Regions from separate parts of the Gibbsiella quercinecans genome, predicted to be linked through region 2. Evidence: predicted binding sites of a transcription regulator. Region 2 holds the regulator's gene; each other region holds the start of a gene.

The links. The regulator PurR, encoded in region 2, represses purine synthesis genes. The targets are predictions, from matches to a motif close to CANGCAAACGTTTGCNTG.
Region 1: purE (5-(carboxyamino)imidazole ribonucleotide mutase) is a predicted target of PurR. The motif match lies at 4,255-4,272, and genes of this name have one in related genera.
Region 3: ACN28Q_RS23150 (nucleoside-specific channel-forming protein Tsx) is a predicted target of PurR. The motif match lies at 5,647-5,664, and genes of this name have one in related genera.

The regions. Positions count from the first base shown of each region.
Region 1 is NZ_CP014136.1:1,345,367-1,353,348, reverse strand. Features, by position in the region: gene ybbA (putative ABC transporter ATP-binding protein YbbA) at 1-37, shown strand, start outside; gene ybbP (putative ABC transporter permease subunit YbbP) at 34-2,466, shown strand; gene purK (5-(carboxyamino)imidazole ribonucleotide synthase) at 2,574-3,641, opposite strand; gene purE (5-(carboxyamino)imidazole ribonucleotide mutase) at 3,638-4,162, opposite strand; gene lpxH (UDP-2,3-diacylglucosamine diphosphatase) at 4,369-5,091, opposite strand; gene ppiB (peptidylprolyl isomerase B) at 5,102-5,596, opposite strand; gene cysS (cysteine--tRNA ligase) at 5,936-7,321, shown strand; gene ybcJ (ribosome-associated protein YbcJ) at 7,425-7,637, opposite strand; gene folD (bifunctional methylenetetrahydrofolate dehydrogenase/methenyltetrahydrofolate cyclohydrolase FolD) at 7,639-7,982, opposite strand, start outside.
Region 2 is NZ_CP014136.1:5,235,191-5,243,172, forward strand. Features, by position in the region: gene punC (purine nucleoside transporter PunC) at 252-1,457, opposite strand; gene punR (DNA-binding transcriptional activator PunR) at 1,580-2,521, shown strand; gene purR (HTH-type transcriptional repressor PurR) at 2,518-3,543, opposite strand; gene cydH (cytochrome bd-I oxidase subunit CydH) at 3,947-4,036, shown strand; gene tnpA (IS200/IS605 family transposase) at 4,224-4,682, shown strand; gene sodB (superoxide dismutase [Fe]) at 4,803-5,381, opposite strand; gene ACN28Q_RS23805 (C40 family peptidase) at 5,604-6,419, opposite strand; gene ACN28Q_RS23810 (Grx4 family monothiol glutaredoxin) at 6,915-7,259, shown strand; gene rnt (ribonuclease T) at 7,317-7,982, opposite strand, start outside.
Region 3 is NZ_CP014136.1:5,089,475-5,097,456, reverse strand. Features, by position in the region: gene ACN28Q_RS23170 (formimidoylglutamate deiminase) at 1-608, opposite strand, end outside; gene hutC (histidine utilization transcriptional repressor HutC) at 790-1,506, shown strand; gene hutI (imidazolonepropionase) at 1,649-2,878, shown strand; gene hutG (N-formylglutamate deformylase) at 2,865-3,671, shown strand; gene ACN28Q_RS23150 (nucleoside-specific channel-forming protein Tsx) at 4,601-5,482, opposite strand; gene ACN28Q_RS23145 (hypothetical protein) at 5,947-6,219, opposite strand; gene yddG (aromatic amino acid DMT transporter YddG) at 6,288-7,178, opposite strand; gene budC (meso-2,3-butanediol dehydrogenase) at 7,439-7,982, opposite strand, start outside.

The DNA of each region.
Region 1 (7,982 bases), 1.7 Mb from region 2:
GCGCTTGCGTGAAGGCAAGCTGTGGGAGGAAGCATGATTTGGCGCTGGTTCTGGCGTGAATGGCGCTCGCCTTCGCTGCTGATTGTCTGGCTGGCGCTGACGCTGTCGGTGGCCTGTGTGCTGGCGCTGGGCAGCATCAGCGATCGTATGAACAAAGGGTTAAGCCAGCAAAGCCGGGATTTTATCGCCGGCGATCGGGTTCTGCGCACGGCGCGCCCGGTGCCGGAAGGCTGGATCCTGGATGCGCAGCAGCAGGGGCTGCAGGTGAGCCGCCAGTTGTCCTTCACCACCATGACCTATGCCGGCGATCGTCCGCAACTGGCGCAGGTAAAAGCGACCGATTTGGCCTATCCGTTATACGGCACGCTGGAAACGCGCCCGGCCAATGTGAAGCTGGAGCCGGGCACGGTGCTGGTGGCGCCGCGTTTGTTGGCGCTGCTGAATGTGAAAGTGGGCGATAATCTGGATGTGGGCGATACCACGCTGCGCATCGCCGGGGAAATTATTCAGGAGCCAGACTCTGGCTTTAACCCGTTCCAGACGGCGCCGCGCATCATCATCAACCTGGCGGACGTGGATAAAACCGGCGCGGTGCAGCCCGGCAGCCGTTTGACCTATCGCTATATGTTCGCCGGCGCGGCGGAGGATATCCAACGCTATGAAGATCGCCTGGTGCCGCAGCTTACGCCGGGGCAGCGTTGGTACGGGCTGGAGGATTCCGGCAGTGCGCTGGGCAAATCACTGCAGCGCTCGCAGCATTTTCTGTTGATGTCCGCGCTGTTGACGCTGCTGTTGTCGATCGCCGCCGTGGCGGTGGCGATGAGCCATTATTGCCGTAGCCGTTACGATCTGATCGCGGTGTTAAAAACCCTTGGGGCTGGGCGCAAGTCGCTGCGGCGCCTGATTGCCGGCCAGTGGCTGGCGGTGTTGGTGCTGGCCGGGGTTTGCGGCAGCGTCATTGGCTTGGCGTTTGAGGCGTTGCTGATCCGCCTGTTGGCGCCGGTGCTGCCGGGGGAATTGCCCGCCGCCAGCGCCTGGCCCTGGCTATGGTCGATCGGCGCGTTGGTGATGATTTCACTGCTGGTGGGGCTGCGGCCATACCGCCAATTGCTGGCGACGCAGCCGCTGCGGGTATTGCGGCGTGATGTGGTGGCCAACGTGTGGCCGCTGCGTTATTTCCTGCCGGCGGCCTTGCTGATTGTGGTGTTGCTGTTGGCGGCGCTGATGGGCGCCAGCACGCTGCTGTGGTCAATATTGGCTGGGATCGTGGTCCTCGCGTTGCTGTTGGGCACTATCGGCTGGGGCAGCCTGATGGTGCTGCGGCGTATTACGCTGAAAAAACTGGCGCTGCGGCTGGCGGTCAACCGACTGTTGCACCAGCCGTGGGTGACGATCAGCCAGCTTGGGGCGTTTTCGCTGTCGTTTATGCTGTTGGCGCTGCTGCTGGTGATGCGCGGCGATATGCTCGATCGCTGGCAGCAACAGTTGCCGCCGGGCACGCCGAACTACTTCCTGTTGAACATGAATGATGCGCAGGTGCCCCAGGTGAAGGCATTCCTGGCGCAGCATAAGGTGCATGAGGAAACCTTCTACCCGATTGTTCGCGTGCGGCTGGCTGAAATTAACCAACAGGCGGCGACGGAACGGGTGCATGAAGACGATCCGGGCGGCGAAGCGGTGAACCGCGAATTGAACCTGACCTGGCTGGCGGCGTTGCCGGACCACAACCCGCTGTTGGCCGGCACCTGGCCGCCGAAGGCCGGGGAAGTGTCGATGGAGCAGGGCGTAGCCAAGCGCCTGAATGTCAAACTGGGGGATACGCTGACCTTTAGCGGCGATACCCAGACATTCAGCGCCAAAGTCACCAGCCTGCGGCAGGTGGACTGGGAAAGCCTGAAGCCGAACTTCTACTTTATTTTCCCGCCGGGTGGGCTGGACGGCCAGCCGCAAACCTGGCTGACCAGTTTCCGTTACGATGGCGACGGCAGCATGCTGACCCAGCTTAACCGCCAGTTCCCGTCGCTCAGCCTGATGGATGTGGGGTCGATCCTGCAACAAATCGGCGGCGTGTTGCAGCAGGTGAGCCGTGCGCTGGAGGTGATGGTGGTGTTGGTGGTTATCTGCGGGGGATTATTGCTGTTGGCTCAGGTGCAGGTGGGGATGCGCCAGCGGCGGCAGGAATTGGTGGTTTACCGGACGCTGGGCGCCGGTAAGCGCCTGCTGCGCGGCACGCTTTGGTGCGAATTTGCGCTGTTGGGGCTGGGGGCCGGTATTGCCGCCGCGCTGGGTGCGGAAGCTGCGCTGTGGCTGCTGCAAAGCCGGGTGTTTGACTTCCCCTGGGAGCCGACCGTATTGCTGTGGTGGGCGTTGCCGCTGTTCAGTGCGCTGTTGCTTTCGCTGTGCGGCGGTTGGTTGGGTGTGCGTTTGCTGCGCGGCAAGGCGCTGTTTCGCAATTACGAAGGGTGATTGCGCGCGATAGCCTGAAACGTGCGTTCCCGCTTTCTGGCGCTGGCTTGCCTCTCTCCCTTTGGGAAAGGGGCAAGCCGAAACCGCGGCAGTGAAAACGCCAGGGGTTAGCCCAGCTTTTGCTGCGCCCACTCCAGGCCGCTTTGGTACTCGGCCGGCAACAGCGGCGCCAGCGCCTGTAACGCCTGCTGCAATGCGGCGCCGTGCGGATCGTTTAAGTTCAGATGGCCGACCTTGCGCCCAGGGCGCACTTCTTTTTCATACCAGTGCAGCCGCACCAGCGGCAGCGACAGCCATTGCGTATTCACTGCGGTGCCGATCAGGTTGACCATCACCGACGGCGTGTTAACCACCGGCTTCGGCAACGGCAAACCCAGAATAGCCCGCAGGTGCAGTTCAAACTGGCTGATCGACGCCCCGTTTTGCGTCCAGTGGCCGCTGTTGTGTACGCGCGGCGCCAGTTCGTTGATCAACAAACGATCGCCGACAATAAAGCATTCCATCGCCATCACCCCAACGTAGTCGAGCTCGTTAAGGATCGCGCCGAGCATCTGTTCGGCCTGCTGTTGCAACGCCGGGAGTGGCTGCGGCAGCGCAACGCTGGTGCGCAGAATGCCGTCCTGATGCAGGTTGTGGGTCAGCGGGTAAAATACCGCCTGGCCATCATGGCCACGGGCGCCCACCAGCGACACTTCGCCAGAGAAATTGATCCCCTGTTCAACGATGCATTCGCCGTAGGCATCGGCCGGCAGCTCATTCTCCTGGCCGGGGCGCAGGCGCCATTGGCCGCGGCCGTCATAGCCGCCGACGCGCCGTTTAACGATAGCCAACTCGCCCAGTTGGGAAAACACCTGCGGCCATTCGCTGGCATCGGCCAGCAGTTGCCAGGGGGCGGTCGCCAGGTTGAGCCGATCCAGCAGCTGTTTTTGCGTCAGGCGATCGGCCAGGCGCGGGAAAATGTCGCGGTTGACGAACGCGTTATGGCGCGCCAGTTCGCGCGTGAGCGCGGTTTCCGGCCAGCGCTCGATTTCCGCGGTAATCACACTGTTTTGATACGGCACCGCTTCCGGTTCGGCATCAAGGCCAACCGGATAGACCGCAATGCCCAAAGGCTCGCCGGCCTGGCGCAGCATGCGCCCCAGTTGGCCGTTACCCAATACGCAAACCGGCTTCATGCTTCCTCCCGTGGATCCGGGTTATTCAGCACTTCATCGGTTTGCGCCTGGCGCCAGGCTGCCAGGCGCTGTGCCAACGCGCTGTCGTGCAGCGCCAGGATCTGCGCCGCCAGCAGGCCGGCGTTGGCTGCACCGGCTTTGCCGATGGCCAATGTGCCCACCGGGATGCCGCGCGGCATCTGCACGATGGAATACAGGCTGTCGACGCCGCTCAGTGCCGCGCTTTGCACGGGAACCCCCAACACCGGGACCAGCGTTTTAGCCGCCAGCATGCCGGGCAAATGCGCCGCGCCGCCCGCGCCGGCGATGATCACATCAAAACCGTTGCCGCTGGCCTGTTCGGCAAAGCTGAACAGTTTGTCCGGGGTGCGGTGGGCAGAGACGATCTCGACGTGGAATGGAACGTTCAGTGCGGTGAGGACGTCGGCGGTGAATTGCATGGTGGCCCAGTCACTTTTGGATCCCATAACAATTGCGATTTTAGCTCCGGCTTGGGTGGCTGAAGCGGCGTTGGCTCCCATGGGTGTAAGGCTCCTGTAAATGATACAAGCTTTGGCCGGTTGCGCGGGTGGCAGGCCGTTTGAGGGCGTAGAGCATAACATGTGAGCACGGCGAGGAAAACGGTTGCGTCGCCGCTTTTCGCCGGCAAACCCGGGAATTTTTTAGCGCGTTTTAACGGCCGCCGCGTAAACAACGCCTTATGGCGGCGTTGGCGAATGCGGCGGGGCTAAAATGGGAAGCGGATCAATTCAACGCCGTTCGCGCTGACCTTGACCATGGAACCTTCGTTGTGCCAGGCGCCGAGCACCACCCGGTGCGCTTCGCCGTTGCTCAACGCGAGCGTATGCACCGCCGGCCGATGGGTATGGCCGTGGATCATCCAATGCACCTGGTGGCGCAGCATGGCCTGCTCAACCGCATGTGGGTTAACATCCATGATCGCTTCAGATTTGTACTGATTGCTCTGTTGGCTACGGGCGCGCATGTTGGCGGCGATCTTTAGACGCCAGCGCAGCGGCATGGCAAGGAATAGCGTTTGGATCACCGGGTTGTGCACCCGGCGGCGGAACCGCTGGTAGGCGTGATCGTCCGTACACAGCGTATCGCCGTGCAGGATCAGGATCTTTCTGCCGTACAGATCGAGGACTTTTTCTGCTGGCAGCAGCGCCATGCCGCTTTCGCGCGCGAAGCGTTTGCCCAGCAGAAAATCGCGGTTGCCGTGGATAAAGTAGCAGGGCACGCCGGCCAGATGCAGCGCTTTCAACGCGGCGGCGACCTCACGGTGCAGCGGCTGGGGATCGTCATCGCCAATCCAGGCTTCGAACAGATCGCCAAGGATGTACAGTGCGTCGGCATGGATCGCATCACGTTGCAAAAAACGCAGAAAACCGGCAGTAATTGCCGGTTCCTGTGCGCATAAATGCAAATCTGCAATGAACAGGGTGCTCATGCAGTTGTGATTATTCGCTGACGGTAACGCTGTTGATTACCACGTCTTCAACCGGAACGTCCTGGTGCATACCGCTGCGGCCGGTTTTCACGCCTTTGATTTTGTCGACGATGTCCAGGCCTTCAACCACTTCGGCAAATACGCAGTAGCCCCAGCCCTGGGCGTTTTCGCCACGGAAGTTCAGGAAGTCATTGTCGACAACGTTGATGAAGAACTGGGCGGTGGCAGAGTGCGGATCGTTGGTACGGGCCATTGCCAAGGTGCCACGGGTGTTTTTCAGGCCGTTGTTGGCTTCGTTTTTGATTGGCGCCTGGGTGCTTTTCTGGTTCATGCCTGGCTCAAAGCCGCCGCCCTGGATCATGAATCCATTGATAACACGGTGGAAAATGGTGTTGTCGTAGAAGCCTGCACGGCAGTAGTTCAGGAAGTTTTCAACGGTAACCGGCGCTTTGTCAGCAAAGGTCTTGATAACGATATCGCCGTGGTTGGTGTGGAAAGTAACCATATTTTAATCCTAACAAGGTGAAGTGAGATGCCACATATACGCTCAACATACGCGTTGCCGGAAAGCCAGCGCGCCTGTCATTACAGCGTGCACGATCAGACCGCTCTTATAACATATCTCACTTAGCGAGTCAGTATTGGCGGGTTGGGGCGGATACTGCAATACGGGATTTTTTGCCCTGCCTGGTGATACTATTCATGGTTATGAGCTTTTTTACCGGCCTGGGCAGCAAACCCGTGCCTGAACCTTGCATTACATCACCCTTCGGGGTTCAATACGCAGCATTAAGTTGATGCCCTGTAATTAATACTGTTATCACGTACACCACGGAATATCCTGATGCTAAAGATTTTTAATACCCTGAGTCGTCAAAAAGAGGAATTCAAACCTATTCATGCCGGGAAAGTGGGCATGTACGTGTGCGGGGTGACCATTTACGATTTGTGCCACATTGGCCACGGGCGCACCTTTGTCGCCTTTGACGTGGTGGCGCGCTATCTGCGCTACCTGGGCTACGATCTGGATTATGTGCGCAACGTTACCGACGTTGACGACAAAATCATTCGCCGCGCGGCGGAAAACGGTGAAACCTGCGAGCAACTGACGGCGCGCATGCTGGCCGAGATGCATGCGGATTTCGATGCGCTGCTGATCGAACGGCCAGACCAGGAGCCGCGCGCTACCCAGCATATCGGCGAAATTATCGCGCTTACCCAGCGCCTGATTGAGCGCGATCATGCCTATGTGGCGAGCAACGGCGACGTGATGTTCGCGATCGACAGCGATCCGGATTACGGCCTGCTGTCGCGCCAGGATCTGGATCAACTGCAGGCCGGCGCGCGCGTGGAAATTGATGACGTGAAACGCAACCCGATGGACTTCGTGCTGTGGAAGATGTCCAAGCCGGGTGAGCCGAGCTGGCAATCGCCATGGGGGCCAGGCCGCCCAGGGTGGCACATTGAGTGCTCGGCGATGAACTGCAAACAGCTTGGCACCCATTTCGATATCCACGGCGGCGGCTCGGATCTGATGTTCCCACACCATGAGAACGAGATCGCCCAATCAAGCTGTGCGCACGATGGCCCGTACGTCAATTATTGGATGCACTCCGGCATGGTGATGATTGACAGAGAGAAGATGTCTAAATCCTTAAACAACTTCTTTACCATCCGTGACGTATTGGGGCATTACGATCCTGAAACCGTGCGTTATTTCCTGATGTCTGGCCATTATCGTAGCCAGTTGAACTACAGCGAAGAGAACCTGAAACAGGCGCGTGCTTCGCTGGAGCGTTTGTACACTGCGCTGCGCGGCACCGACGCTGCGGCCCGGCCGGCCGGCGGTGAAGCCTTTGAGGCACGCTTCCGGGAAGCGATGGACGATGATTTCAACACGCCGGAAGCCTATTCGGTGCTGTTTGATCTGGCCCGCGACGTCAACCGCCTGAAAGGGGAAGATATGGCGGCGGCCAACAGCCTGGCGGCGGAGCTGCGCAAGCTGGCGAAGGTGCTTGGCCTGTTGCAGCAGGAGCCAGAGCAGTTCCTGCAGAGCGGCGCTCAGGCGGATGACGGTGAGGTGGCGGAGATTGAAGCGCTGATCAAACAACGCAACGACGCCCGCCAATCCAAAAACTGGGCGGCAGCCGATGCGGCGCGCGATCGCCTAAACGAAATGGGTATTGTGCTGGAAGACGGCGCGCAGGGAACGATCTGGCGCCGTAAGTAACCGCGATAATGGCAACCTGCGTGGCGGGTTGCCCACTTTCCACCGCGGTTTTCAACGATAGCCGGCGGCGATAACAGCACAGCCGGCCATCAATACGGTAGGGTTACGCAGTTACGGTGATCTGTTGCCCGGCGTAGCTGACCGTTTGCCCGGCGAGGATTTTGCAACGCTTACGGGTTTCCACCGCGCCGTCTACCGTAACCAGGCCATCGGCAATGGCGTTTTTCGCCTGCGCGCCGCTTTCACTCAAGCCTTCCAGTTTCAGCAGATCGCACAGTTCGACGTGCGGGTATTTACCCAGGGAAAAGGTTGCCATCTTAGTGGTTCTCCGTGTCATGGTACTCTTCACACGCCTGTAGCGTGTTTTGGATCAACGTGGCGACCGTCATTGGCCCAACGCCGCCCGGTACGGGGGTGATGTACGAGGCTTTGGCGGCGGCTTCTTCAAACAGCACGTCACCCACTACTTTACCGCTTTCCAGCCGGTTAATGCCCACATCGATCACGATCGCGCCTTCTTTGATCCATTCGCCAGGGATAAAGTTCGGCTTGCCGACGGCGACGATGAGCAGATCGGCATGTTCGATATGATGGCGCAGGTTTTTGGTAAAGCGGTGGGTGACGGTGGTGGTGCAACCCGCCAGCAGCAGTTCCATGCTCA
Region 2 (7,982 bases):
CGCCGGCCAGCCGCTGGCGGACCCTGCGTTCCCGACGAATTTTTCACCGCAAAACAACGTGACTCACCCCTTCTGCGCCCGCGCTGTTTAAGCTCGCGTTGGCGCTTTTATCCTGCAACTTGAATTATTTGGGGGATAGCGAACTTATTCGCAATAAAGTATAGGCGCGCCAGGGCGGTTACTCAACTGTAAATCGCACCTGGCAAAAGTATTATCGAGTGATTATTAATAGTGATTATTAATAATGTTAATTATGAAAAAGCGTCGGCGCTAGCGCCGGTGGCACGCTCGCCTGGCTGCGGCTTATCGCGCTGGATAAAATAACCGAGCATCGCCAGCAACACGGTTGAAGCCATCACCGTCACGGTGGCAATCAGTGGGTTTGCAATAAAGGCTGAAACCAGCATGCTGGCAATGAAGCACAGCCCCAACTGCAGTGTGTTTTGCAACGCAGCCGCTTTACCGGTGCCGGTTGGGAAAGGCATCAGCGCGTTGGCAACCACGATCGGGTAAGTGGCCCCGTTCACCAGTGCCATCAGGCAGAAGGGCACCAGCAGGCTGGTCAACGTAGGCTGCGTGAGGGTTGCCACCAGATACAACGCGATCATACTCACGCCATAGGCTATCAGCAGCCATGGCAACAGCGCATTGCCGTTCAGGCGTTTGAGCGCGCTGCGGCAACCATATCCCCCCACTAAGAAAGCCAGAGTCTGGGGCATATAGCTTAAGCCAATGTCGCTTGGCGTATAGCCCATAGCGCTGAGAATAAACGGCGAACCGGTCAACCAGGCAAAGAAGCCGGCGGAGCAGGCGGCAAACACCATCACATTGCCGCTGAAAATGGGCGAACGCAGCAGTTGCAGAAAGCCGACTGGCGCCACGTTATCGCCGCTGGCTTGCGGTAAGCGGCGTTTATCCTTCAGCGCCAGGGTCGGCGCCAGTAATGCGACGGTAATGGCCAGTAAAACAGCGAAGATCGCCCGCCAGCCGATGTGGCTTAGCAGCCAGGCGCCCAGCAACGGTGCCAGGGCCGGCGATAATGCCACCAACGGCATAATGGTGGCGAAAATTTGGTTGGCCCGGCTACCCTGGTAGCGATCCACCACCAGCGCCTGCCAGCTCACCGCGGCTGAACACACGCCGATAGCCTGAATAAAGCGCAGACACCACAGTTGCAGCGCCGTTTGTACCCACAGCATGCCCAGGCAACCCAGGCCAAATAGCGTCAGGCCGATCAACAACACCGGTTTGCGCCCCAGTTTGTCGGACAGCGGCCCCCACAGCAGTTGAGCGAAGGCAAAACCGGCTAAAAAAATACTTAGGCTGGCGCTGATCGCACCAGCGGAAATTTGCAGTTCTTGTTGCATGACGCCAAAGGCCGGCAGATACATATCCGTCGCCTGGTAGCCCAGCATGCTTAGGCCGGAAAGGTAAAAAAGTAGTCCAAAATTACGCATTTAATGCTCTCGTTAGTTCTTTATGCTAGAGGTTTTGCAGCGGCGCCAGTCTAACCGGCTGGATCTTCGCTTGTGAAACGCTAATATTTGCAAGGTGCTATGAAAAAATTTGAAGGCAAAATATGTGGTCTGAATACTCACTTGAGGTGGTGGATGCCGTTGCGCGTACCGGCAGCTTTAGCGCCGCGGCGCAGGAGCTGCACCGGGTGCCTTCTGCGGTCAGCTATACGGTGCGCCAACTGGAGCAGTGGCTGGCGGTGCCGCTGTTTGAACGGCGCCACCGTGACGTTGAATTGACCCCGGCCGGGGCGCTATTTGTGCAGGAAGCACGCGTGGTTATAAAAAATATGCTCGATACGCGCCGCCGCTGCCAGCAGGTGGCCAACGGTTGGCGCGGGCAGTTGAAAATCGCGCTGGATATCATCGTTAAACCCCAGCGCAGCCGCCAATTGATCCTGGATTTTTATCGTCACTTTCCGGATGTGGAGCTGATGCTGTATCCCGAAGTGTTCAACGGCGTGTGGGACGCGCTGGCCGACGGGCGGGTGGATATGGCGATTGGCGCCACCCGTGCCGTACCGGTGGGCGGTGGTTTTAGTTTCCGCGATATGGGGTTTATGAACTGGCAGTGCGTGGTCAGCCCCGATCACCCATTGGCGCAATACGCTGGGCCGCTGCAGGACGATCAACTGCGCCAATTCCCGGCGCTGATGCTGGAGGATACCTCGCGCAACCTGCCCAAACGCGTGACCTGGGCGTTGAATAATCAGCGGCGGCTGGTGGTGCCGGATTGGGTATCGGCGATCGATTGCCTGCGCAGTGGATTATGCATGGGTATGGTGCCGGCCCACCGCGGGCGGCCATTGATCGCCAGCGGCGAACTGCACGAACTGCAACTGGAAGAGGCCTATCCGCCCAGTGCTTGCTGCCTGACCTGGCAGCAGCAGGCATTGGCGCCGGCGATGGCCTGGCTATTGGAGTATCTTGGCGATAGCGAAACGCTGAATCAAGAGTGGCTTAGCGAGCATACGCCGGGGGATGCATGCCCCGGCGTGTATGATTAACGGCGGTAGTCGATAAACGGGCCGTCGGCCACGGAGCGGCGTTCAACCAGCTTAGGGTGCACTTCAATCACTTGCGATGTTTCACGCTTGCTGATAATGCGGTCAAGCAACATGGCGAACGCCATCTCGCCCAGGCGCTCTTTCGGCTGGTGAATGGTCGTCAACGCCGGGCTAAAGTAGCGCGCATTGCGCACGTTGTCATAGCCAATGACGGAAATGTCTTGCGGCACCCGCAGGCCAAGTTCGTCCGCGGCGCAGATCGCCCCCATCGCCATAATGTCGCCCCCGCAAAACACGGCGGTCGGGCGGTGTTTTTGCGACAGTATCTGGTGCATGGCCTGGTAGCCGGATTCCGGCTCGAAATCCCCTTGCACAATCCACTCTTCGCGCACCTCTATATTGGCTTCCTGCAGCGCTTTCAGGAAGCCCTGGTGGCGGCCACCGCCGGTGTTGCGCGAAAGCTGGCCGGGGATAATGCCAATGTCGCGGTGCCCACGTTCGATCAGGTAACGGCCGGCCAGATAGCCGCCTTCAAAGGCGTTGTCCAGGATGGTGTCGGTGAAGTCGCCGCGCGCCGAGCCCCAGTCCATCACCACCATGGGAATATTACGGTAGTCTTCCAGCATGCCCAGCAGCTGCTCCGGGTATTCCGAGCACATCACTAGCAGGCCATCGACGCGTTTTTGCGCCAGCATCGCCAGGTAAGCGCGCTGTTTGTCCAGGTTATTATGGGAGTTGCACAAAATCAGCGTGTAGCCTTTGCTGTAACAGCTGTTTTCGACGGCTTCGATCACTTCGGCAAAGTAGGGGGCTTCGCTGGAGGTCGCCAGCAGGCCGATGGACTTGGTGTGGTTGACCTTCAGGCTGCGGGCCACGGCGCTTGGGGAATAATGCAGTTCCTTGATGGCTGCCCATACGGCCGCTTTGGTTTCTTCGGCGACGAAACGGGTTTTATTGATGACGTGGGAAACGGTGGTGGTGGAAACGCCCGCGCGTTTGGCCACATCTTTTATCGTTGCCATGTAAAGAATGACTCCTGGATTCGCATGTTACAGCATGTAAGCGCATTGTTAATCGTTTGCGTGCATATAACTCTCCTCAAAAAAGCGAAAACTGAGTTTTTAATGTGGAAGTCGTCAGCGCTTGGTGAGTGAGGGCTCTTTTGCCGGTGCACAGCAGTGAACTGCGAATTTTGGCCTATCTTGAGAAAAAGTGAAAGGGCTAATCAACATTAATCATGTTCCGCCGCCAGGCCAGGCGGGTTATTGCCGGCCCGGCAATAACGGCGCGTGCCGCCGACGGCACCCGCTGCGTCGCGGCGTTGTCATAGCACAAGATTTTATCTGTAAACTGTGGGAGAATCATTGACGTATTAATATAATGGCTTTTATGCTCGAACCAGCCAATCTGATAAGGAGTTTGTTGATGGATACCGATCTGAAGTTATCGCTGTTTACGACGGTGTGTGCGCTGGCGATGATTATTATCTTTAGCTTTACCGCTGTGATGCACTGATCCCCTGACATAAAAAAGGCGCAGCCTGGCTGCGCCTTTTGCTTGTCTATGGAAAACCCCCAGCTAGGCTGGGGGTTCCGGAAAGCTTTCAGCTTTAAGCCAGTTATTAAAACCCCTTTTGATTTGTTAAAACATCTTGCGGTCTGGCAACTGCAAAAGTTCAACAAGAAATCAAAAGGGGGTCCCAATGGGGGACGAAAAGAGCTTAGCGCACACCCGATGGAACTGTAAATATCACATAGTTTTTGCGCCAAAATACCGAAGACAAGCGTTCTACGGAGAGAAACGTCTGGCGATAGGCAGTATCTTAAGAAAGCTATGTGAGTGGAAAAATGTACGGATCCTGAAAGCTGAATGCTGCGCAGATCATATCCATATGCTTGTGGAAATCCCGCCCAAAATGAGCGTATCTGGCTTTATGGGATATCTGAAAGGGAAAAGCAGTCTGATGCTTTATGAGCAGTTTGGAGATCTGAAATTCAAATACAGAAACAGGGAGTTCTGGTGCCGGGGGTACTACGTAGATACGGTGGGGAAGAACACCGCGAAGATACAGGAATACATAAAGCACCAACTTGAAGAGGATAAAATGGGCGAGCAGTTATCGATCCCTTACCCGGGCAGCCCGTTTACGGGCCGTAAGTAACGGAGTCTGATGCAAATGTCAGATCGTATGCGCCTGTTAGGGCGCGGCTGGTAACAGAGCCTTATAGGCGCATCAGAAAAACCTCCGGCTATGCCGGAGGATATTTATTTTCCTGCCATTTTACGCCAGGTTTTCTGCCACAAATGCCCAGTTGACCAGCGCCCAGAAGTTTTCCAGGTAGTTGGGGCGTGCATTGCGGTAATCGATATAGTAGGCGTGTTCCCACACATCCACGGTCAGCAGCGGTTTGTCGTCACCGGTCAGCGGGGTTGCCGCGTTGGAGGTGTTGACGATAGCCAGGCTACCATCTGCTTTTTTCACCAGCCAGGTCCAGCCGGAACCGAAGTTGCCGATGGCAGACTTGGTGAATGCCTCTTTGAACTGGGCGAAAGAGCCGAAGGATTGGTTGATGGCATCAGCCACCGCGCCGCTAGGTTCACCGCCGCCTTGTGGCGACAGGCAGTGCCAATAGAAGGTGTGGTTCCATACCTGTGCGGCGTTGTTGAACACGCCGCCGCTGGCGGTTTTGATGATATCAACCAGGGATTTCCCTTCAAACTCGCTGCCTTTCACCAAATTGTTCAGGTTAACCACGTAGGTGTTATGGTGCTTGCCATAGTGGTATTCCAGCGTTTCGGCGGAAATGTGCGGCTCGAGGGCGTTTTTTGCATACGGTAATGCAGGTAATTCAAACGACATTGCTTTCTCCTTTTTATTTACAACGACTGCTTCGGCGGTGGCCGTAGTACTGGGTGCCGCCGCCGTAAAAGAGAGTTGTTATATTTTTTGTGTGGATATTAATCTTAACAACTTTGCCGGTGAAAAAAAGGTTTAAAGTGTGCTAACTGTCTGATTGATTAAAGCATCGGCAGGATCGGGATAACAATACGGCAGGCTTAAGGCGCCGGCCGTAGGAGGGGATTAGCGGATGGTGCTTGGCGTAACGACGCGGCGTGCGCCGATATAATGGTTTTGCCAGTAGTCATTATCCAACTGGCTGATGCGGATCTCTTCGCCGGTACGTGGCGACTGAATAAATTTGCCATTGCCCAAATAAACACCAACGTGATCGGCTGCGCCGCGGTTATTGATGCGGAAGAACACTAAATCGCCGCGTTCCAGCTCGCTGCGACTGATCGGCGCGGCATCGCGCAGGTGATACATTTCATTGGCGGTGCGCGGCATTTTTATCTTCACCACGTCTTTATAGGCGTAATAAATCAGGCCGCTGCAGTCAAAGCCGGTCATTGGCGATGCGCCCCCCCAGCGGTAGGGTTTCCCCATTTGATCCAACAGTTTTGCCATCGCGGTTTGTTTGGCATGCTGATAACGTTTTTTGTGGGCGGGGCTAAGTTTGAGCGGTTTTTCAGCGCCAAGCAGTTTGGCAGTTGCGATGCCGGCTTCGCGGTGCCGGCCGTAGCCTTTCTTGTAGCCCTTTTTCGGCGGCGTGACTTTTATTTTTGTTACGCGTTGCGTTTTGCTAACGCTTTTACGCAGGCGGGCGGTCTTTTTTTCGCTGTGCTGGGTTAATTCATGCTTTACTGTTTTTTGTGGGGCGGCCACTTTGGCTTTTTTACCGGCTTTGTCCTGCTTCTTTTTCTTGCGATCGTCAGCCCGGGCATCATTAACGTGGCTTTTTCGCTGCTCGGCAGAAACGCGAGCCTGTGGCGCAGCATGCGCCAGGTTGAAGAAGAGCATAGTAAAGAGCATCACAAAGAGCGTAAACAGTGAACGCATTTTGATATTACCAACCTTGGTCCCGAAGCTTGCCACAAAAGGATTACAGTATTCCCGATAATCGTCATATAAAACAGAGCAGAACCTAAAAATAATAATGCATATTGTGAGAAAAAGTTAATAGCCTTTAATACCCTTCATACTTCGCGCTGCAGGTGCGTTGATTTTGTACGTCAGGCCGCGCCCCTATGCGGCTGCGCGCAGTTGGCGCTTTTTCCGGCAACGCAAATTATTTGCTAAGGTAAGGCTAAAATGTGTCATTGGTATGTATAAAAAAACAACGTCAGGCCGCAGTAAAAATATAGTAGTGAAACGGGCTGATTAAAAATGTTATTCTGCGCGCATATTTCTACCGGAATGGCGTGACCTGTGCAGCACGAGCGGCGTCTGGATAATACCCTTGTTAAAGATGGTGTTTTCTTGCCCCGGTTCCAGCCGCTACAATAGTGAATGTGATGTAAGTTGTAGCCATTACGTGGCTTGAGGAAGCAATAAATGACGACGATTGAAAAAATTCAACAGCAGATTGCCGGCAATCCCATTCTGTTGTACATGAAAGGCTCGCCGAAACTGCCAAGCTGCGGTTTTTCCGCGCAGGCCGTCCAGGCGCTGTCTGCCTGTGGTGAACGTTTCGCCTATGTGGATATCCTGCAAAACCCGGATATCCGCGCTGAATTGCCGAAATATGCCAACTGGCCGACTTTCCCCCAGCTCTGGGTTGACGGCGAATTGGTTGGCGGCTGTGACATCATCATCGAAATGTACCAGCGCGGCGAGTTGCAGCAACTGATCAAAGAAACCGCAGAGAAGTACAAAGAACAGGAAAACCAGCAGCCTTAATGGCGTTGGCAGTAAAAAACAGGGCGGCCAATTGGCCGCCCTGTTTGTTTTAACGCGTTAGCAATCTTCGGCAACGGCCAGCGGCCAGCCGCCAAGGCGCTTCCAGCGGTTAACCAATTCGCAAAACAGTAGGGCGGTTTGCTCTGTGTCGTACAGCGCAGAGTGGGCCTGGCTGCTGTCAAACGGCATGCCTGCGGCAATACAGGCCTTGGCCAGCACAGTTTGCCCCAGCACCAAACCGCTGAGCGCCGCCGTATCGAAGGTCGCAAACGGGTGGAACGGGTTGCGCTTAAGCCCGGCGCGTTCAGCCGCCGCCATCAGGAAGCTGTGATCAAAGGTCGCATTATGCGCCACGATGATCGCCCGGTTGCAGCCCTGATCTTTGATGCCTTTACGCACGGCTTTAAAAATCGCATGCAGCGCATCGTATTCACTCACCGCGCCACGCAGCGGATTGTTTGGGTCGATCCCGTTAAACGCCAGTGCTTCGGGCTGCAGGTTGGCGCCTTCGAACGGTTCAACGTGGAAGTGTAGGGTTTCGTCCTGCTGTAGCCAGCCGTTTTCGTCCATTTTCAGCGTGACGGCGGCGATTTCCAGCAATGCATCGGTTTTGGCGTTGAAGCCTGCGGTTTCAACGTCAATCACTACGGGGTAAAAACCCCGAAAACGGCCACACAGGGCGTTAAGATCACTTTTTTCTGCCATTAGTTTCTTATCTTCATC
Region 3 (7,982 bases), 150 kb from region 2:
CCCTGATTCTGCAGGGGTTGCCCGGCCAACTGGCGGGCGATGGTGCGTTGCTGGGCCAGGTAACTGTCGGTATCCTGAATAAATCGCAGTTGCCCCGGCTGGGCCGGCTGGGCGCCGAAACCGGCGTAGCTGTATAATACCGGCAACATCGTCAGGCCGATCCCCGCCTGCGCCGCCGCCTGGCTTAGTTGGCCAGTCATTTCCCCAGCATCGGCGTAAGGCTTGCCGCCCGGGCTATGGTGCAGGTAATGGAACTCGGCCACCTGGGTATAGCCGCCCTTTAGCATTTCGATATACAGTTGGCCGGCGATGGCCGCTATTTGCTCCGGTTCCAGGCGCTGCACCAGGCGGTACATCAAATCACGCCAGGTCCAGAAGCTGTCCTGCGGGTTGCCCGCCACTTCCGCCAGCCCGGCCATCGCACGCTGGAACGCGTGGGAGTGCAGATTGGCCATTCCCGGCACCACATCGCCCGCCAGGCGGGTGCAACCTTCCGGAGCGGCGCCCACTTCCACGTGGCTCAGGTAGCCGACATTGTCGACGTTCAAGCGGACATCATGCGCCCAGCCATCGGCAAGCAAAGCGCGCGGAGCAAAATATGCAGGCATAGCGGTTCCCCAACGTTAAAAAGTGGCGGCCGGCCCAAAATAAGTGCTGACAAAACCGCCCTTGGTTGTATATACATATACATACACCAGCATCAACAGTAAACTGGTGTTATGCTTTTTTTATTTGATGAGGTTAACGCCCGTGGTGGATCAACAAACCCTGCTACAACTGGCTGCTGCAATGAGCGATACCCCTGCCCCGATTTATCAACGGGTGAAGCAGGCCATCGTGAACCAAATTCGTTCGGGCCATTGGCAACCGCATCAACGCGTTCCCTCGGAAAGCGAACTGGTGGCGGAGCTTGGCGTTAGCCGCATGACCATCAACCGGGCGCTGCGGGAACTGACCAGCGAAGGGTTCCTGATCCGTATGCAGGGCGTCGGCACCTTTGTCGCCGAAGCCAAGGCGCACACGGCGCTGCTGGAAGTGCATAACATTGCCGATGAAATCGCCGCCCGTGGTCACCGCCACCGCAGCCACATCGTCGAATTTATCGCCCGCCCCGCCAGTGAAGAAGAAGCCGCAGCGCTGGACATTCAGCCTGGGCAGCAGGTGTTTTATTCCCAGATAGTGCATTACGAAAACGACATGCCGGTGCAGGTGGAAAACCGCTGCGTCAATCCGGTGGCTGCGCCGGATTACATGATCCAGGATTTTGACCGCGTTACGCCCTATACCTATCTGATGCAGGCTGCGCCGCTCACCGCCGGCGAGCATATCGTCGAAGCCGTGGTGCCCACCCGGCATGAGCGCGAACTGCTGCAGTTGGCGGAGCATGAGCCTTGCCTGCTGATCCACCGCCGCACCTGGTCGGGGAAAACGGTGGTCACATCGGCCAGGCTGCTGTACCCAGGCAGCCGTTACCAGCTGTTTGGCCGTTTCACCAACGAACGGTAATCCCTACGGGGGGTGAACGTTCCCCCCTGCTTCCCCTACCCTGGTTATTGCATAAATTTCACGCGTTATGGTTGCCGCCTTGCCGGCAATGCGCTAGCTTGTGTTTAATTGTATATACAACAATATGGGAGTAGGAAAGCACATGACCGCTGAGACTCACTGCGACAGCCTGTGGTACGGGGCGGATATTGTTACCCTGCGAGACGGCCGTTATCACACCATCAAAAATGGCGCGATAGCGGTGCGCAGCGGAAAGATCGTCTGGTTGGGGGAGCATGCGGCATTGCCGGCGTTCACGGCGGATAATACGGTGGCCTTCAACGGCGGCATCATTACGCCGGGCTTTATTGACTGCCATACCCATCTGGTGTTTGGCGGTAACCGTAGCAGCGAGTATGAGCAACGGCTCAACGGCGTGAGCTATGCCGAGATTGCCGCACAGGGCGGCGGCATTGCCGCCACGGTGCAGGCCACCCGCGCCACGAGCGAAGAAACACTGCTGGAGCAGGCGCTGTTTCGCCTGCGGCCGTTGCTGGCCGAAGGCGTTACCTGCGTGGAGATTAAGTCCGGCTATGGCCTGACGCCAGAAAGTGAGCTGAAAATGCTGCGCGTGGCGCGCAAACTGGGCGAACTTCTGCCGGTTGAAGTCAAAACCACCTGCCTGGCCGCACACGCCCTGCCGCCGGAATATGCCGGCCGGCCCGACGATTATATTAGCCTGGTCTGCAACACCATTATCCCGCAGGCGGCCGAGGCGGGCCTGGCCGACGCCGTGGATGCTTTCTGTGAACATTTGGCGTTTTCCCCGGCGCAGGTGGAAGCCGTCTTTGCCGCCGCCGAGCGGGCCGGTTTGCCGGTAAAACTGCACGCCGAACAGCTTTCATCGCTCGGTGGCAGCGCGCTGGCTGCCAAACACCATGCGCTTTCCGCCGATCACTTGGAATATGCCACGGCCCAGGACGCCGCCGCCATGGCCGCTGCCGGTACCGTGGCCGTGTTGCTGCCGGGCGCCTATTACCTGCTGCGTGAAACGCAACGCCCGCCGGTCGAACTGTTCCGCCAGCACGGGGTGACGATGGCGATCGCCAGCGATGCCAACCCCGGCACTTCGCCAGCGTTGTCGCTGCGCTTGATGATCAATATGGCCTGCACGCTATTCCACCTGACGCCGGAAGAAGCGCTGGCGGGGGTTACGCTGCACGCAGCCAAAGCGTTGGGGCTGCAGCAAAGCCACGGCTCGCTGGAAACCGGCAAGGTGGCGGATTTTATTCATTGGCCATTATCAACGCCGGCTGAACTGGCCTATTGGCTGGGCGGGCAACTGCCCTGTACGGTGATTTTCCGAGGAGAAGTACGCAATGAGCATCCATGATCCTTTTGATTTCCAGGCCGGTAGCCTGCCGTTGCTGATCAGCATACCGCACGCCGGCACCCGGCTCACCCCGGCGGTAGACGCCACCCTGACCGATGACGCCCGCCCGCTGCCGGATACCGACTGGCATATTCCGCGGCTGTATGATTTTGCCGCCGCCATGGGCGCCAGCATCCTGGTTGGCAACTATTCACGCTTTGTTATCGATCTCAACCGCCCCGCCGACGACAAACCGCTCTACACCACTGCCACCACCGGCCTGTATCCCGACGTGCTGTTCGATGGGCGGCCAAGCTTCGCCGCCGGGCAAGCGCCGTCGGCGGAAGAACGCGCTGGCTACCTGCAACACATCTGGCGGCCCTACCACCAGCAGCTACAGGATGAGCTGGCACGGTTGAAGGCTAAACACGGCTATGCGCTGCTTTTTGACGCGCATTCCATCGCCTCCGTCATTCCCCGCCTGTTTGACGGCACGTTGCCGGATCTCAACCTGGGCACCAACAGCGGCGCGAGCTGTGCCGGCACGCTGAGCGATCGCCTGCTGGCCTGCTGCCAGCAGCAACAGCAATACACCCATGTGCTGAACGGGCGTTTTAAAGGCGGCTACATTACCCGCGCCTATGGCCAACCCGCCGAAAATCAGCATGCCGTGCAGTTGGAACTGGCGCAGGTGAACTATATGCACGAACAGCCCCCCTTCGCCTATGACGCACCGCGCGCCGCGCAGTTGCAAGGCCTGCTCAAGCCGTTGATTGAAACCTTACTGGCCTGGGGTGAACAGCAGTACCACTAACCTACCGCCGGGCGCGGCCCAGGGATGGGCCAAATAACCAGGCAAACACCCCGGCAACATAGGGAGTATTTACAGAAAAGTTCCACGGCACCGGATAATGGCAGCGTATTATACGCAGCGTGGTAACAAGGCCAAAGCAACGAGCGCAAAGCATTAACAATATTTACAGCCTGCCAAAGTAAATACCCGGAAGGGGAATTTAAATTCAGATATTTCTTGCAGTGAAAAAGCCAATCCAGTACTTTTGGCACCGGTAACTAAAAAGAGTTACCACGTTTTTTTCGCATCTCAAACTTATCTTCCTTATCATCCAAGATAATATTTCTGTGAGTTCCCGCCGTTATCGGCGGGATATTTTTTCGCATTCGTTACCTGGCGCCCGCCGTCGCCTCCACGCGCCCCAATGCGGCGGGATCAGGCACGGGGTTCGCCACTCAACGTAAAACAAACTATAGCGCTTATATTTTAATACCTTAAAAAACGCTGTAGTTTATTTACCCAAGCCGTTTATAACCTGGCGCGCTTAATAATAGAACGCTGATTGAGCAGGCGTGTTTAAATGCCGCACAGAATAACCTGCCGTTAAAATAAACGATATCTCAACAAAGAGTGGGAAATACGGGAAACGATTAATGAAATAGTGGATGATACCTACCGTTGCAGATACCACGATTCTACGGTAATAGCGTTATGAAAAATATGATTTATAAATCAGTAATAGTGACGGTTATGCTCTTTTTAACGGGCTGTGCGCCCCTTCACCAGCACGGCGGCCATGCACCCAATCGGTTCGACCACGGGCATAGCCACCCGGCGCCACACCACGGCCATCACCGCTAAGCACGCAGCCCCGTGGCACCATAACGGCAGTGCCCCTTTATCCAGCCGAATAAAGGGGCATTTTTTACCGTTTCAGCTTGGCTGACGCGTTAGAAGTTGTAGCCCGCCACCAGGTAGTAACCCCAGCCGGTGGATTTGATCGGGCTTTGTTGCAAACCGATATCCGCCCCATCCTGCCACTGGCCGCCGTGATGGAAGTAACGCGCCACCACGGAATAATGCCAATGCGCATAGTTCAACGACAGAATATGGCTGGAGGCGATGGAATCGTTGGTGCGGACCTGTTTGCCGGTGCCGTCCACCCAGTTGCTGTCCTTGCCCAGATCGGAACCAAAATCGAAGTTGGTAAAGCCGATGTAGCTGAGGTTGCCGCCCCACAGTTCGGTAATCGGCACAAAGTATTTTACTTTGACGCGGTAACCGTCCCAGCTGTTTTCATTGGCCGCGCCGTAGTTCTGCCATTGATATTTGGCATACACGTTCAGTGACAGGCTCATCGGCAGGCCGGTATCGATATCGGTGCCCAACCCCATATACCAGGTGCTCTGACGGGAAGCCTTATCACGCCCCATATCGTAGATATAGTTGTTGGCGATGTACCATTCTTTGAACGGCCCGAAGCTGAGATCGGCCCCGGTCAGCTTATCAATGGAAAAGCGCGGTTCGATTTCCATGAACATCGGTGAGCCCTTATCCCAGATGCCCCGATCCGGCGTGTTGCCAACGCCGAAGAATTTCGGCACGTCGACATAGCCGTAAAAATCCAGCCATTCATGTTTGGCAAACGCTTCGTATTCCAGGTAAACGTCATTGTTCAACTGCGGCCCGAAGCGGGTATGGTAGCTCCCCACTACGTTGACACTTTGGTGCCACCAATCCGAAACATATTCACTGTCTTTGCTATCAGCCATTGATGATGCGCTGTACGACGACGCGAGCAGCACACCTGCTGCGAGAGCTATTTTTTTCATTTTATTACCACATGCTTAAAGGGCCATTTCCTGCCCGTTAGAAAGATGACAAACCTACCAACGACACCCGGTATCGCGTTCGGCTCACGATGCCACCGAATCACGCGCGCATTATAAGAACCACAAAGTGCAACAGTCTGTGATCCAGTTACGCATTTCGCGAATAGGTAATCGATTGCCTTCACATTTGTCAATTTTTGTTTCATGAAAAATCATAATTTTTGTGATTTTAATCATGATAAGAATTTTTAAAGCAAGATATATGCCATATTTACTGGCAACTTGGGGTTATTGATCTGGTGGCTGGTAGGGATAAAAAAACCGCAGTTGCCGGCCGGCAGTGCGGTTTTGATGTGAGCAGGCGCCAGGCTGAACTAAAGAAACCAACGCTGGGTGAAACCCATCAGCATTGCTGATGAGCTAGCGGTAAGCACAGCATCTGCAGCGATAGCCTGGTATAAAAGCTAACGCGCGCCTGGCAACGCTTTGGCAATGTTCTCCTTACGGAACACCACCTCTTCGCCCGGATTAATTTCCCATGCCTTCAAGGGGATATCCAGCCGGGGCGCCGCGGCAATGACCGAACCATGAAATACATTACCTTCACGGAATAAAATACTGACGTCGATCTGGTATTCATGCCGCAAATTCGCCGTCGTCAGGCGAACAGTATCGCCACGGCCATAAGACTGCGCGCCACTGCTGGGCTGTAGAGTAAATTGAATATCGTCTCTCATGAGCAACATCTCCATACAAAAGGGCTACTTACAGCTTAGCGGGGAATTGCCCCTGGTGCTCAATCTGCTTACCTGCGAGTAGCCCACCAGCACACCAACGATCCCAAGGTTACCATCGCGCCCCCCTGCCAGAAATTGATGCTGAGCACAGTGCTGAGCACGATGGCGGCAAGCACCGATGAAAGCACCGGGGTAAAATAAGAGGCGGCCGCGAGCAGCGCCATGTTGCCACGCAGGATGCCAACGTTCCAGGCGGCATAACCCGCCCCCATCGCCACGCCCACGCACAGCAGCGCCGCCGTGACGGCGGGGGAAAATTGCATGCCCGTTTCGTTGCTGATGGCATATTTCACCCACAGCGACACCGCCGTCAGCAACATAAACAGCACCACGCCATTATGGCCCTGGGCGCTTTTCCGGGTGACGTTGCAATAGGCGGCCCAAAGCAGCGCGCCGCTAAACACCAGGCCGTAGCTAAGCGGGTTGCTGCGCACGTTGTGCAGCAACTGCGCCAACGACCCTGCGTTCCCACCGTTCATGATCCAGCCAATGCCCGCCAGTGACAGCAGCATACCCGGGATCACCCACCAGGTGGCGCGTTGCCCATTAAACACTATCGCCATCAGCACAGTGAAACAGGGCCACAGGTAGTTGATCATGCTCAATTCTATTGCCTGGGTGCGGCTGTTGGCATAGCCGAGCGCCAACGACAGACAGATTTCATAGGCCACGAACAGCACGCTGCCCGCTATCAGATATACCCTGGGGAATTGGCGCAGTTTGGGCCAGCCCATCACCGCCAATAAAAACAGCGTACTGACGCTGTAGATCATCGCCGCGCCGCCGATCGGCCCCAGGCCTTCACTGACGAGACGGATCAGGCCGGTGATGCTGCTCCATAACACAATTGCCAGCAGGCCCAGCAACGTAGCTTTATGCCGGGCCAAAAAAGAAAACATGTTCAGGCCTTCCAATCGATTATTTTTATCCGTTTTTTACTTTACGGTGCGGTACGAGAAAAGAAAAGGCGCAGCGCCAATGGCTGCACAAAGGAGCGAGGTAGCCTGCCAAGCTGCGGGGCATCGTTGCAGCAAACAGGGATCATGAGGCGTCTACGGTTAGCCGGCGGCAGGTATAAAAAAGGGCACAGCAAGCTGTGCCCTATTGGCGTAACGCCATACGTTACGCAGGCAATGATGCATTGCCTTCCACTACAGTGTTAAACGATTTTTGGCTGGCCGTCAGAGGCGGTTGCCCCGCCATCGACCGGCACGTTGGCGCCGTTGATAAAGCTGGCGTCATCGCTGGCCAGGAATGCCATAACCGCGGCGATTTCTTCGGGTTCTGCCGCACGGCCCAACGGGATACGTTCGTTGAATTTGTCGCGGATCTCCTGCGGCCAGCCATTGGTCATGTTGGTTTTCACCAGGCTTGGGCACACAGAGTTCACACGCACGCCGTCTGCGCCGTGATCCAGCGCCATGGCGCGGGTCAGGTTAACCACTGCGCCTTTCGCTGCACAGTAATAGGCTGCGCCCCAGTCACCGCCCAGGCCGGAAACCGATGCAGTATTCACGATACTGCCTTTGGTTTTCAGCAGGTGCGGCAGCGCGAATTTGGAACAGAAGACCACGCCGTCGATATCCACACCGGCAATGCGGCGCCAATCGGCAACGCTGGTTTCCAGCACGCTACCGGCAACGTGAACACCGGCATTGTTCAGCAACACGTCAATACGGCCGAGTTTCTCTGCAACGTCATTC